2 regions of the Paenibacillus xanthanilyticus genome follow, and region 2 is predicted to be linked to the other one. Evidence: riboswitches for the same ligand, from Rfam matches in the RefSeq annotation. Region 2 holds a riboswitch; the other holds the start of a gene.
The links. A riboswitch is a leader RNA that binds a small molecule or an ion and turns the genes downstream of it on or off. The one in region 2 is predicted to bind cyclic di-AMP.
Positions count from the first base shown of each region.

Region 1 (5,214 bases), on a different contig from region 2:
CGACCGACAGAATCAGCTGGTTCGTAAGCGAAGCGCTGGACTCGTGGATCCAGTCCAACCCTTGTCCAAGCAGCATGCCCACGCCGATGAACAGCGCCACATCCGGAAGCCGAAGCTTCTTCGCGATAATGCCTGCCATCATCCCCGCGCCTATGATAATAAGCAGCAGAATTAGCAAATGGTGTATCGTTTCGGTCGTACTATTTTCCATGTATACTCACCGTCCTTATCCGCTGGTCAACCGCCCTATCGGATAATGGTGTCCTCGAACTGCTCAATGCCCTCGTTCGTGCCGATAATGACCATGACGTCCTTCTCGGCGAGCACCTCGGATGCGACGGGCGCAATGATGACCCCCTGCGGCTTGTTGATCGCCACGATGCTGCAGCCGAAGCGTCCGCGCGGATTAAGCTCCTGCAGCGATTTGCCGTTCAGGCACTTGGGAACCGCCAGTTCGGCGATCGTGTAGTCCTTAGACAGCTCGATATAGTCGAGCAAATTCGGCGATACGAGCTGATGCGCGACGCGAATGCCCATGTCCCGCTCCGGATAGACGACGCGGTCGACGCCGATTTTCTCCAGCACGCGGCCGTGCAGCTCGGTCATCGCCTTGCCAACCACCTTCTTGACGCCCAGATCCTTGAGTAGAATCGTCGTCAGGATGCTCGCCTGGATATCGTCGCCGATCGCCACGACCCCGCAGTCGAAGTTGCGCACGCCGATCGAGCGAAGCACGTCTTCGTCGGTTGCTTCCGCCACGACGGCATGCGTGAGGATTTGGCTTAGATCCTGCACCGCCTCCTCGTCCTTGTCGACGCCGAGCACCTCGTACCCCAATTTGACCAGCTCCTTGGCCAAGCTCGAGCCGAAACGTCCCAGACCAATGATGACAAACTGATTTTTCTTCATTTCATGGTTTCCCCTAACCTATCGTAATTTTCCCTTCCGGGTATCTGTACAGCTCTTTCTCCGCGCGCGGACCGACCGCGTAAGCGAGCGTGAGCGGGCCAAGCCGGCCGGCGAACATCGTGAGACTGATTAATATTTTGCCGATCAACGTCAGCTCGGGCGTTACGCCGAGCGACAAACCGACGGTGCCGAAGGCGGAGGTCGTCTCGAATAAAATTTTGAGAAATGCCTGATCCTCTGTCGTCGACAGCACCATCGTGACCGCGAGGACGAGCGCCAGCGACAGCACCGTAATCGTCAGCGCCTTGAGCACGCGATCGCGGGCCAGCCTCATATTAAAGAGGACGATGTCTTCTTTGCCCCGGATCATGGCGATAACGGCGGCGACGAGGGTGGTGAACGTCGTCGTCTTGATACCGCCCCCGGTTGAGCCCGGCGATGCGCCGATGAACATGAGCAGCACGATAAAGAATTGCGACGCCTGCCGGAGCGCCGCCAGATCGACCGTGTTCGGGCCAGCCGTGCGCGGCGAGACGGATTGGAACATCGCGGCCCAAATTTTGCCGTCCCAACTTAAGGACCCCAGCGTCTTCTGGTTGGTGAACTCGAAGATAAAGATGACGATCGCGCCAATGGCCAGCAAGGCGCCGGACATCGACAGCACCACTTTACTGTGGAGGGATAGACGCCTGCGCTGCTTATACTCTATAACATCCGACATGACGATAAATCCGATACCGCCCAAGATAATCAGCAGCATGGCGGTCATATTTACGATCGGGTCGTCCACGTAGCCCGTAAAACTGACATAGGGGGTGCCGAACTGCCCGAACAGGTCGAAGCCGGCGTTATTGAACATGGAGATGCCGTGCCAGACGCCGAAGTAGATGGCTTGACCAAGCGGCATATCGAACGACCAGCGAAACGCGAACAGCGTTGCCCCGATCAGCTCGATCGCCAGTGAGTAGAAAATCACTTTGCGGATAAGCCTTACGATCCCCTCCATGCTGCTCTGATTCATCGCTTCCTGCAGAATGAGCCGTTCCTTGAGCGATATCCGCTTCCGCAGCACGATCGCGAACAGCGTCGCCATCGTCATGAACCCGAGGCCGCCGACCTGGATGAGCGCCACGATAATAATCTGACCGGCGATGGACCAGTGGCTGCCCGTGTCGACCGTGACGAGACCGGTTACGCACGTCGCCGAGGTAGCGGTGAACACCGCGTCGATGAACGGCGTATACGTCCCGTCCCGCGAGGCGAAGGGCAGCGTGAGCAGAAAGCCGCCCAGCAGAATAATGAGCCCGAACCCGGTCACGAGAACACGCGGCGGCGACCACTTGGAGATCTTGAAATAATCGGCCATTCCGGCACCTTACCTTTTTTAGGATATAAGATCGTTTACCCGTTTTTGGGCACAAAAAAAAGCACTGGATCCCCAATGCTTGCGCCGTCGGTCCCATTCCAAATAAGCCTACGAGGTTAGCTGACGGATTCGGGCCTGGAAAGGCAGCCCTATTCGCTTCTTTGGACCTAGCGGTCCTGTCGCGAAATTCACCCCATGCCATCTGCAAGCAGGCCGCGAAGCGCGCACTGTCAGACAGCGTTATGGTTCCCCCGTTTTCATACGAAATTCGGCTGTAATCTTCAATTGCTACTCATTATAAGTCCGCCTGTCAAAAACACCAAGCACCGTACACGCAGATATTGAACCGAAATGCGGCAAAATACGTACGGGCGTACGAGAAATCGTCCCCGTTGTTGCATTATCGGCCAATTATCTCGCGCGCATTTCTTTTTTAATGTATTAACTGACAATTTAGCGCTTACTTATGATAGGGTACAAGTAAGGCTGATTGGTTTGCGTACCCAATCCGGAGATTGGGAATGCAGCATTCAGCCAGAGCTGATTGGTTTGCGTACCCAATCCGGAGATTGGGAATGCAGCAGCAAGGCTGATTGAGCAAATCAGCAATGGAGAAATACAAGATGGAGACAGGAGTATAGAAGCGAATCTTATATGTCCTGTCCTTCAAAAAGATTTCATGTCCGAAAGGCGGGTTGCTCGCATTGAATCGAATCGAGGTTACACCGAACTGGAAGCTCTACAGCTGGCTGGCAGCCGTAAGCGCGATCCTCTATTTGCTGGTTCAAGTCTTGCCGGCTACCGCGGGCGCTTTCTTCGGCTCCGGATCCGAGAAGGTCATCGCCAAATCGGAGGCCGAGCGGCGCTCCGCAGCCTTCCTGACGGAGCAGTTCGGCCTAGCGCCGAACGCCTCGCGCGCGTACCATCAATCCGATAAGCTGCTTTACGGCTATCTGGCGAAAGAAAAGCTGACAGAGGACTACGGGGACCGGTACGACCGGAAATTCCCAACCGATACCTATCAGGTAACGTCGACCTTGCCAGGCGAATACTCCGGCGAATTATACGTCTACGTACATATGGAGAGCGGCCAAATCATCAGCTGGCATAAGCCCCACGCGGCGGACGCGGCGCTCCCTGAACCGGAACAGCGCATCGCGGCGGCGGTCGACTTCGCCATCGAGCAGGGCTTCAAGCGCGATGCGCTCAAAGCGCAGAAGCAGCTGACCCGCGAAGGCGACGTACGGCTCGACGTCGCCGGCGAGGCCATCGGCGAGGCGAAGCTCTCGCTTCTGATCGGCACGGAGTCAAAGCCGGATGGCGGCGTATTGGTAACGAGATACGCCCCCGTTTTCCAGGTACCGGCCGACTATGAAGCGTATGTGGAGGAACAGGATGCGCTCGCTTCTTCGTTATCGCTGTTCGGCAGCACGCTCATGTCGCTCGTCCTGTTTATTCTGGCCGTTATCTATGCCGCGCTTTATCGCAAGCACACGTCGTTCGTCCGAGGTTGGCTAGTGGCCGCGATCTTCCTCGGGTTTTATCTGATCAACAATTTCAATATGATCGACGGCCTGGCCGCAAGCTTCGGCGAAATGGAGAACGCCCGCACCGTCGCGCTGATCGGCATGATCGTCCAAAGCTTCATCACGGTCGTCATGGCGGCGTCGGTCTATTTCTCGCTCGTGGGCGGAGACGGTCTATGGCGTTCCATGGGATGGCAGCTGTGGCCGAGAAGCAGCGAGCGGGGCTATGGCGAGCATATGTGGAACAGCATGAAACTCGGCTATCTCCTCGCGTTTATCTTGCTTGCGGTGCAGACGGTCATTCTGCTCATTCTGGAAAATGCGACGGATGCATGGGCCACGACCGACGTCATGCAATCGCCCTACAATTTCGGGGCCCCGTGGCTGTTCCCGCTGCTGGCCTGGTGCGCGGCTATCTCGGAGGAAGCCGTCTTCCGTTTCTTCGCGATCGGCCTGCTGAAGAAGTGGCTGCGCAGCACGTTCGTCGCGGCGCTGATTCCAACGGTGATATGGGCGCTCGGCCACGTGACGTACGCCATCTATCCCTCGACGACAAGATTGATCGAGCTTACGCTTCTTGGCCTTCTATTTAGTTATTTCTTCCTGCGTTTCGGCTTGGCCGCGGTCATCTTCGCGCACGCCATCTTCGACTCCGTCATGATGGCGATCTCGCTTATGTTCCTTGGACAGCCGGTTAACATCGCGCTTGGCCTCTTCTACATCGTGCTGCCTGTCGGCGTAGCCGCCGTATTGCGGCGATTGGGCACGCGAAAAGGGAGGAAACCGCCCCTCACGGTTCCTCCCTCAACGCTTCAATAATTTGGGCGGCGAGCTTCTCGCCGATCGACAGCGGCCGGAAATCTTCGATTCCGGCCTCTTTGATTTTCTTGATCGAGCCGAAATGCTTCAGCAGCGCCTTACGCCGCTTCTCCCCGATGCCCGGGATCGCGTCCAGTCTGGAGGCGATCATCGACTTGGCCCGCTGCTCGCGGTGGAACGAAATCGCGAAACGGTGCACCTCGTCCTGAATGCGCTGCAGCAGGTAAAACTCCTGGCTGTCGCGCGCCATCGGCACGATCTGCGGCGGATCGCCGGTCATCAGCTGCGCCGTCTTGTGCTTGTCGTCCTTGACGATGCCGCACACCGGAACCGTCAAGCCAAGCTCATGCTCCAGAATCTCCAGCGCGGCGGAGATCTGCCCCCGGCCACCGTCGACGACAATCAGGTCCGGCAGCGGCAGCCCTTCCTTGAGCACCCGTTCATAGCGCCTGCGGATAACCTCGCGCATCGTCTCATAATCGTCCGGCCCTTGGACCGTCTTGACCTTATACTTGCGGTACTCGTTCTTGTCCGGCTTCCCGTCGATGAAGACGACCATCGCCGATACCGGATTCGTCCCTTGAATATTCGAGT
Region 1 covers NZ_JBHUHA010000001.1:3,245,151-3,250,364, forward strand. Annotated here, with positions in the region: gene ACFSKT_RS13835 (cation:proton antiporter) at 1-211, opposite strand, end outside; gene ACFSKT_RS13840 (potassium channel family protein) at 247-909, opposite strand; gene ACFSKT_RS13845 (TrkH family potassium uptake protein) at 923-2,275, opposite strand; cyclic di-AMP (ydaO/yuaA leader) riboswitch at 2,366-2,559, opposite strand; gene ACFSKT_RS13850 (CPBP family intramembrane glutamic endopeptidase) at 2,980-4,620, shown strand; gene uvrC (excinuclease ABC subunit UvrC) at 4,592-5,214, opposite strand, start outside.
Region 1: another riboswitch for cyclic di-AMP. It lies ahead of ACFSKT_RS13845 (TrkH family potassium uptake protein); the one in region 2 lies ahead of ACFSKT_RS30780 (C40 family peptidase).

Region 2 (5,214 bases):
ACGGATAGAAGCCTGCTAGCACCTTTAAGACCGATTCGAGCTCTGCCCGCGGGTATTCGCGGTAGCACTCGCTGCCGCAGATGAGCGCATGCAGCCCGTCCACGGCGATGTCCTCGGCCGCGGCGGCCGACACGATATGCTGCGAGAGCACATCGATCGGCCGGCGCGAGAGCTCGATCGCTTCGATCTCGCGCCGAACGACGCTGCGGCAGAGCACCGCGGCTTCCGGCAGCTGGCTGCGGCTTCGGGCGAGTATCACGCCGCGGCTGATATCGCCGACCGCGTGGCCGGCGCGGCCGATCCGCTGGATGCCCGAGGCGGCGTCCATGGGCGGGTCGACCTGAAGGACGAGGTCGACGTGTCCGACGTCGATGCCGAGCTCCAGCGAGGAAGTGGCGACCAGGCAGCGCAGCCGGCCGCTCTTCAGCAGCGACTCGACCTCCAGGCGCCGATCGCGCGCCAGCGACCCGTGGTGGGCGCGGGCGAAGTCTTCCCCCGCCTGCTCGTTCAGACGCAGCACAAGCCGCTCGCACAGCCGCCGGCTGTTCACGAAAAGCAGCACGGACGTCGCGCCCGCCATCAGCTGCAGGAGCCGTTCGACGATCGGCGTCCACACCGCCGCCTCGCGCGATTGCGCGAATCGGCTGAAGTCCGGCATCGTCACGCGCACGTGCATCGTTTTGGCCATCAGGCTCTCGATAATCGAGACGGGCCGTGGTCGGTAGCCCAGCGCGTGCCGAAGCGGCTGCGCGTCATCCGTCTCCTCGCCGAGGCGGGCAGCAGTCCAATTCGCAGAGACCGGCGAATCGTTATCCGGCAAGCCTTGACTAGCTCGATCATCCGGCTCGGCCATGCTATCCGCAGCCTCCCACCCGCCGAGAAATCTCGCCATGCGCGACATCGGCTTCTGGGTCGCCGAGACGCCGATCCGCTGAACGCGGTGCTCGCATAGCGCGGTCAGCCGCTCGAGCGAGAGCGTCAAATGCGCGCCGCGCTTGTCTCCGGCGATGCCGTGAATCTCATCCACGATGACGGAGCGGACGGTCCGCAGCATGGCCCGTCCTTTCGCGGAGGTCAGCAGCAAATACAGCGATTCCGGCGTGGTTACGAGCACCTCGGGCGGCCTTCGCGCCATGCGCGCCCGTTCGGCGGAAGGCGTGTCGCCTGTACGGACGGCCGTCGTGACGCCCGGCCATTCGCCGCCGTTCCCGCCTTCCGCGGCCCGTTCGCCCGCGTACTGCTCAATCTCCGAGATAAAGCCGACCAGATGGTGCTGGATATCGTTGTTGAGCGCCTTTAAAGGCGTGATGTACAAGGTGCGCACGCCGCCGGACCAGCTGCCGCCGGACGCTTGTTTGTCGCGGACGATGAGGTCCAGGCAGGGCAGCAGCGCCGCGAGCGTTTTGCCCGACCCGGTCGGGGCGGCGATCAGCGTATGCGCGCCGCTTCGAATGGACGCCCATGCCTGCAGCTGGACGTCGGTCGGCTCGCCGAACGCGCGGTCGAACCAGCCGGCCAGGATAGGATGAAAGCCTTGCAGCGCATCGGAGGAAGAAGGCATCGAAGTCAGCTCCTTTTCAGGAAGAAGTGATGCTCTCATTATACCTGTTTTTGGTTCAGAAACTGAGCGGCGTCTCATACCTTTAGAAGTAACACCAATCGGGAGGGTATGTATGCAAAGATGGCGGGAGACGTTGGAAGAGAGATGGAACGAATGGAGGCAGGTCGAGGATGCGCTTAGCCGCGCGCTCGAAGGCAGGCGGGTGCTGCGCGTCGCGGGACCTCGAACGCCGAGATTGCTGCCGCCGGCGACCAAGACGATCCGGTCGGGCCAATTGACAGGCCTATCGGGCACCTATGAAGCGGGACTGGCTTGCTTTTGCATGAGCGAACTGAAGGTCGAGGAGCGGCATGCCTTTCTGGAGGCGTGGCACGCGCGTTTAGGAGAAGGGGCGATGGTCGTCATTGCCGACCGAAGGGGCGAAGGGTGCTCATCGGCTTTTGAGCTGCATCAGCTGTTCGCGGAGGTGGGGACGGCGCTGGACGTACAGGTCGGGCGGACGTTTTGGTGGGTCCGTTATGAGATCGGCGCTCACGGCCGTAGATCGTATGGTTAACGAAGCATAAGCGGCGACTTTCCCGCGCAATATGCCCACGCATGATATTACCCTTCAAATTATCCGAATAATCAAATAATTATTGAAAAACCGGTGATCATGGACCCTGGCTTGTTTCATAGGTCGCCGCGAGTGGTGAAGAAGAACTAATACCGGCACGCGCGGCGGAACAGCAAACCGCCGTGCTTGTCCGGGGGAACAAACACGGCGGCTCGTTGTTTGGGATCATCGCGGGGGCGATTGATCCCGGTCGCGAGTTAGTCGACGTCAGTCGTGTCGACCACTTCGTCCGACGGCTCGTCGGCATATTTCTCAAAAGTTTCAGGACTCATAACGCGGCGGGCCGTGACATAGCGCTTCTGATAGTAGGAATCACTAAGTCCGCTGATAGTTACGCCCTTGCTGGAAGACGAGTGAGCGAACTTACCGTCTCCAACGTAAATGCCGACATGCGAAATGCCTTTGCCGCTCGTATTGAAAAATACGAGATCGCCTGGGATCAAGTCGGCTTTCGCCACTTTCTTGCCCAGCTTGGATTGAGAGGAAGACGCGTGCGGGATCGAGACGTTCAATTTCTTGAAGACGTACATCGTGAATCCGGAGCAGTCAAACCCCTTGGTCGTGGTGCCGCCATAGTTGTATGGCGTGCCGATCAGATTGGCGATAACGCCGTCCATTTTGGAATCCGCGAATGCGCTTCCAGCTTGGAACGTGAGCATCATGGCCAGGCCAATCAGCAGAGCAGAAAACTTCTTCAAGAATAGAAACCCCTTCCGGTGCCTACGAGGTTAGCTGTGGGGTTCGGTTGAAGGTACCCTATGATCGCCTCGGGCGTATGCTGCTGCATCCGCCGGGATCAATTCACCCAAAGATGGTTCCCCCGTTTCTCTTGCGAGAATTCGGCATTTTTTTCATTCCGCGTTATGAATTCGATCATTTTCACAATTTCCCTTCTAAGTTCACAGTTTGTTCACACATTAGAATTCTAAGAGTGCAACTTTTTTGCTATTATATCGTATCGTTTTTTCTCTTTCCCTACTAGGGTCGTCCGTCCAATCGACAGTTCTTCCGCTTAGCGCCCCCATACAGGCACGAACCTTCCCGATACGCCTTCGTTTCACGCGCAAGCTTCCTAATCCAACAGCAAAGGACAGCACCTTGTCGGCACTGCCCTTCGCCTTCAATTCTCAACCTTCTTTGGCTTCATTCGACTGCCAGGCCGCGAATTGCGCCGCGACGGTCCATACCTTCATGATCGTGCGCACGAAGTGGAACCCTTGGTGCAGAATCAGTGCGAGCAGCCCGGCCCACAGCATCGACACCGAGGCGGCCGTGAGACTGAGCAGCAGCCCGATCGCCCACATGAGGAGGGAGATGCCGGCGAAAGGCAGCAGCTTCTTCGCCGCCTCGCCCAGTCCGCCCAAGGCGCCTTTGCCCGTCACCGCGCCGAACTGCATGGCCAGGAACAGCAGGTGCAGCAGCACGGCCCCCGCGAACCATCCGCCGGCCAGCGGCAGCGCGCTCGCGCTCAGCTCGGCGAGCGTGTCGCTTGCGATCAGCGCGTCATACAGACGCGGCACCAGCCAGATGCCCGGCACGATCGTCAGCGCGACCTCGAGAAAGTAGAGCAGCATAACCGGCTTCCAGGCTGCGCGGATCCCGGCGAGGAAACGCGTGCCGCCTTCGCTCTCCGATGCGTGAAGAGAATAGAACAGACCCGCGTTGACCAAAGGCGTGATCAGCATGCGCCCGGCCAGCAGCGTCGCGAACAGCCACAAATAAGGATGAATGAGGTCGGTCTTCATCAGTTGGAACTGCGCCTCCGTCAAGAACAGCCTTACCGCGTCCTCGCCGGCCTCGGCGCCGGGATACCGCTGCAGCAGCGGCGTCACGATCGAATCGATGGTCCGGTAGAGGAAGAAGCCCCACAACAGTTCGTACAGGAACAGGACGATGACGATGAAAAAGTGCTGTCCCGTCAGCCACCAGCCTTGCTTTAAATGCCGCCTCATGCCTCGATCCTCCTTTCGTTGTCTATCCAGCCGCCCGTTACCAGGCCAGCGATGCAAACAAGCCTTCGATCAGCTTCGTTAAGCCGATTCCCCACCGGGTGCGCGTTTTCTCCGGCACCTCCGCCTTCAAGTAATTGTTGATATGCCGGTTATCCAGCACGTTGTCGTAGTCCGGGTCCACCGTTGCATAGAGCAGCGGGGAAGGGTGCACCACTTTGAACACCATCTGGCTTTCTCTGCCTTCCCAGATCTTCGGCATCGTCGTGCCGTCGGCGAACTGGAGCACGACCGGGACGGGCCCGTTGGCGCCGCCGCGCCGCTTGACCAGCACGGTGGATTCATACTGACGGTCCCCGTTCTCGGCGACGGGACGCACGGCGATCGATTCGACCGCGTAGTCGGCCATATCTTTGCCGTACACGAAATGGCTGAAATATTCGTCCCACTCCGTCTTGGTCACCTGCTCGACGATGGTTTGGAAGTCGGCCGTGGACGGGTGCTTGAATTTATACTTCTGGAAGTAGGTTCGCAAAATTTTGCGCATCGTCGAAGCGCCAACCTGCTTCTCAATGCCGATCAGCACGAGCTTGGCACGCATGTACACGTTCTCCGCATAGCTGTCCGAACTGTGATACGACCATGACAGCTGCTTGAGCGGGGCCGGGTTGGTCATATAGCTGGCTTCCAGCGTCAGATTCGGCTCGATGCCGTAGGCGCTCTCCATGACTTTGTCCTCCGCGTACGAGGTGAAGCCTTCGTCCAGCCACGCTTCCTCGAACTCGTTGGTGGCGACCATGCCGTACCAATATTGGTGGCCGATCTCATGCACGACCGTGCGCTCCAGGCTGTCGATGGACGGATCGGGAGAATCGGCCTCGAAGCTCGTAACCAGCGTCGGGTATTCCATCCCGCCCGCGCCGCCCGCGCCTTCCGGCGGCACGACGATGGACAAGGTCGAATACGGATACGTGCCATACCACTGGGCGAATTTGCCGAGCGCGGATTTGGCCGCATGCATGTAGCGTTCCTTGTGTTCGGCGTGCTTCGGATCCAGGTAGAGCTTAATGCGGACGCCTGGAATGCCG
Region 2 covers NZ_JBHUHA010000002.1:3,021,125-3,026,338, forward strand. Annotated here, with positions in the region: gene ACFSKT_RS30770 (DEAD/DEAH box helicase) at 1-1,561, opposite strand, end outside; gene ACFSKT_RS30775 (hypothetical protein) at 1,674-2,117, shown strand; gene ACFSKT_RS30780 (C40 family peptidase) at 2,375-2,875, opposite strand; cyclic di-AMP (ydaO/yuaA leader) riboswitch at 2,880-3,032, opposite strand; gene ACFSKT_RS30785 (hypothetical protein) at 3,305-4,129, opposite strand; gene ACFSKT_RS30790 (M1 family metallopeptidase) at 4,167-5,214, opposite strand, start outside.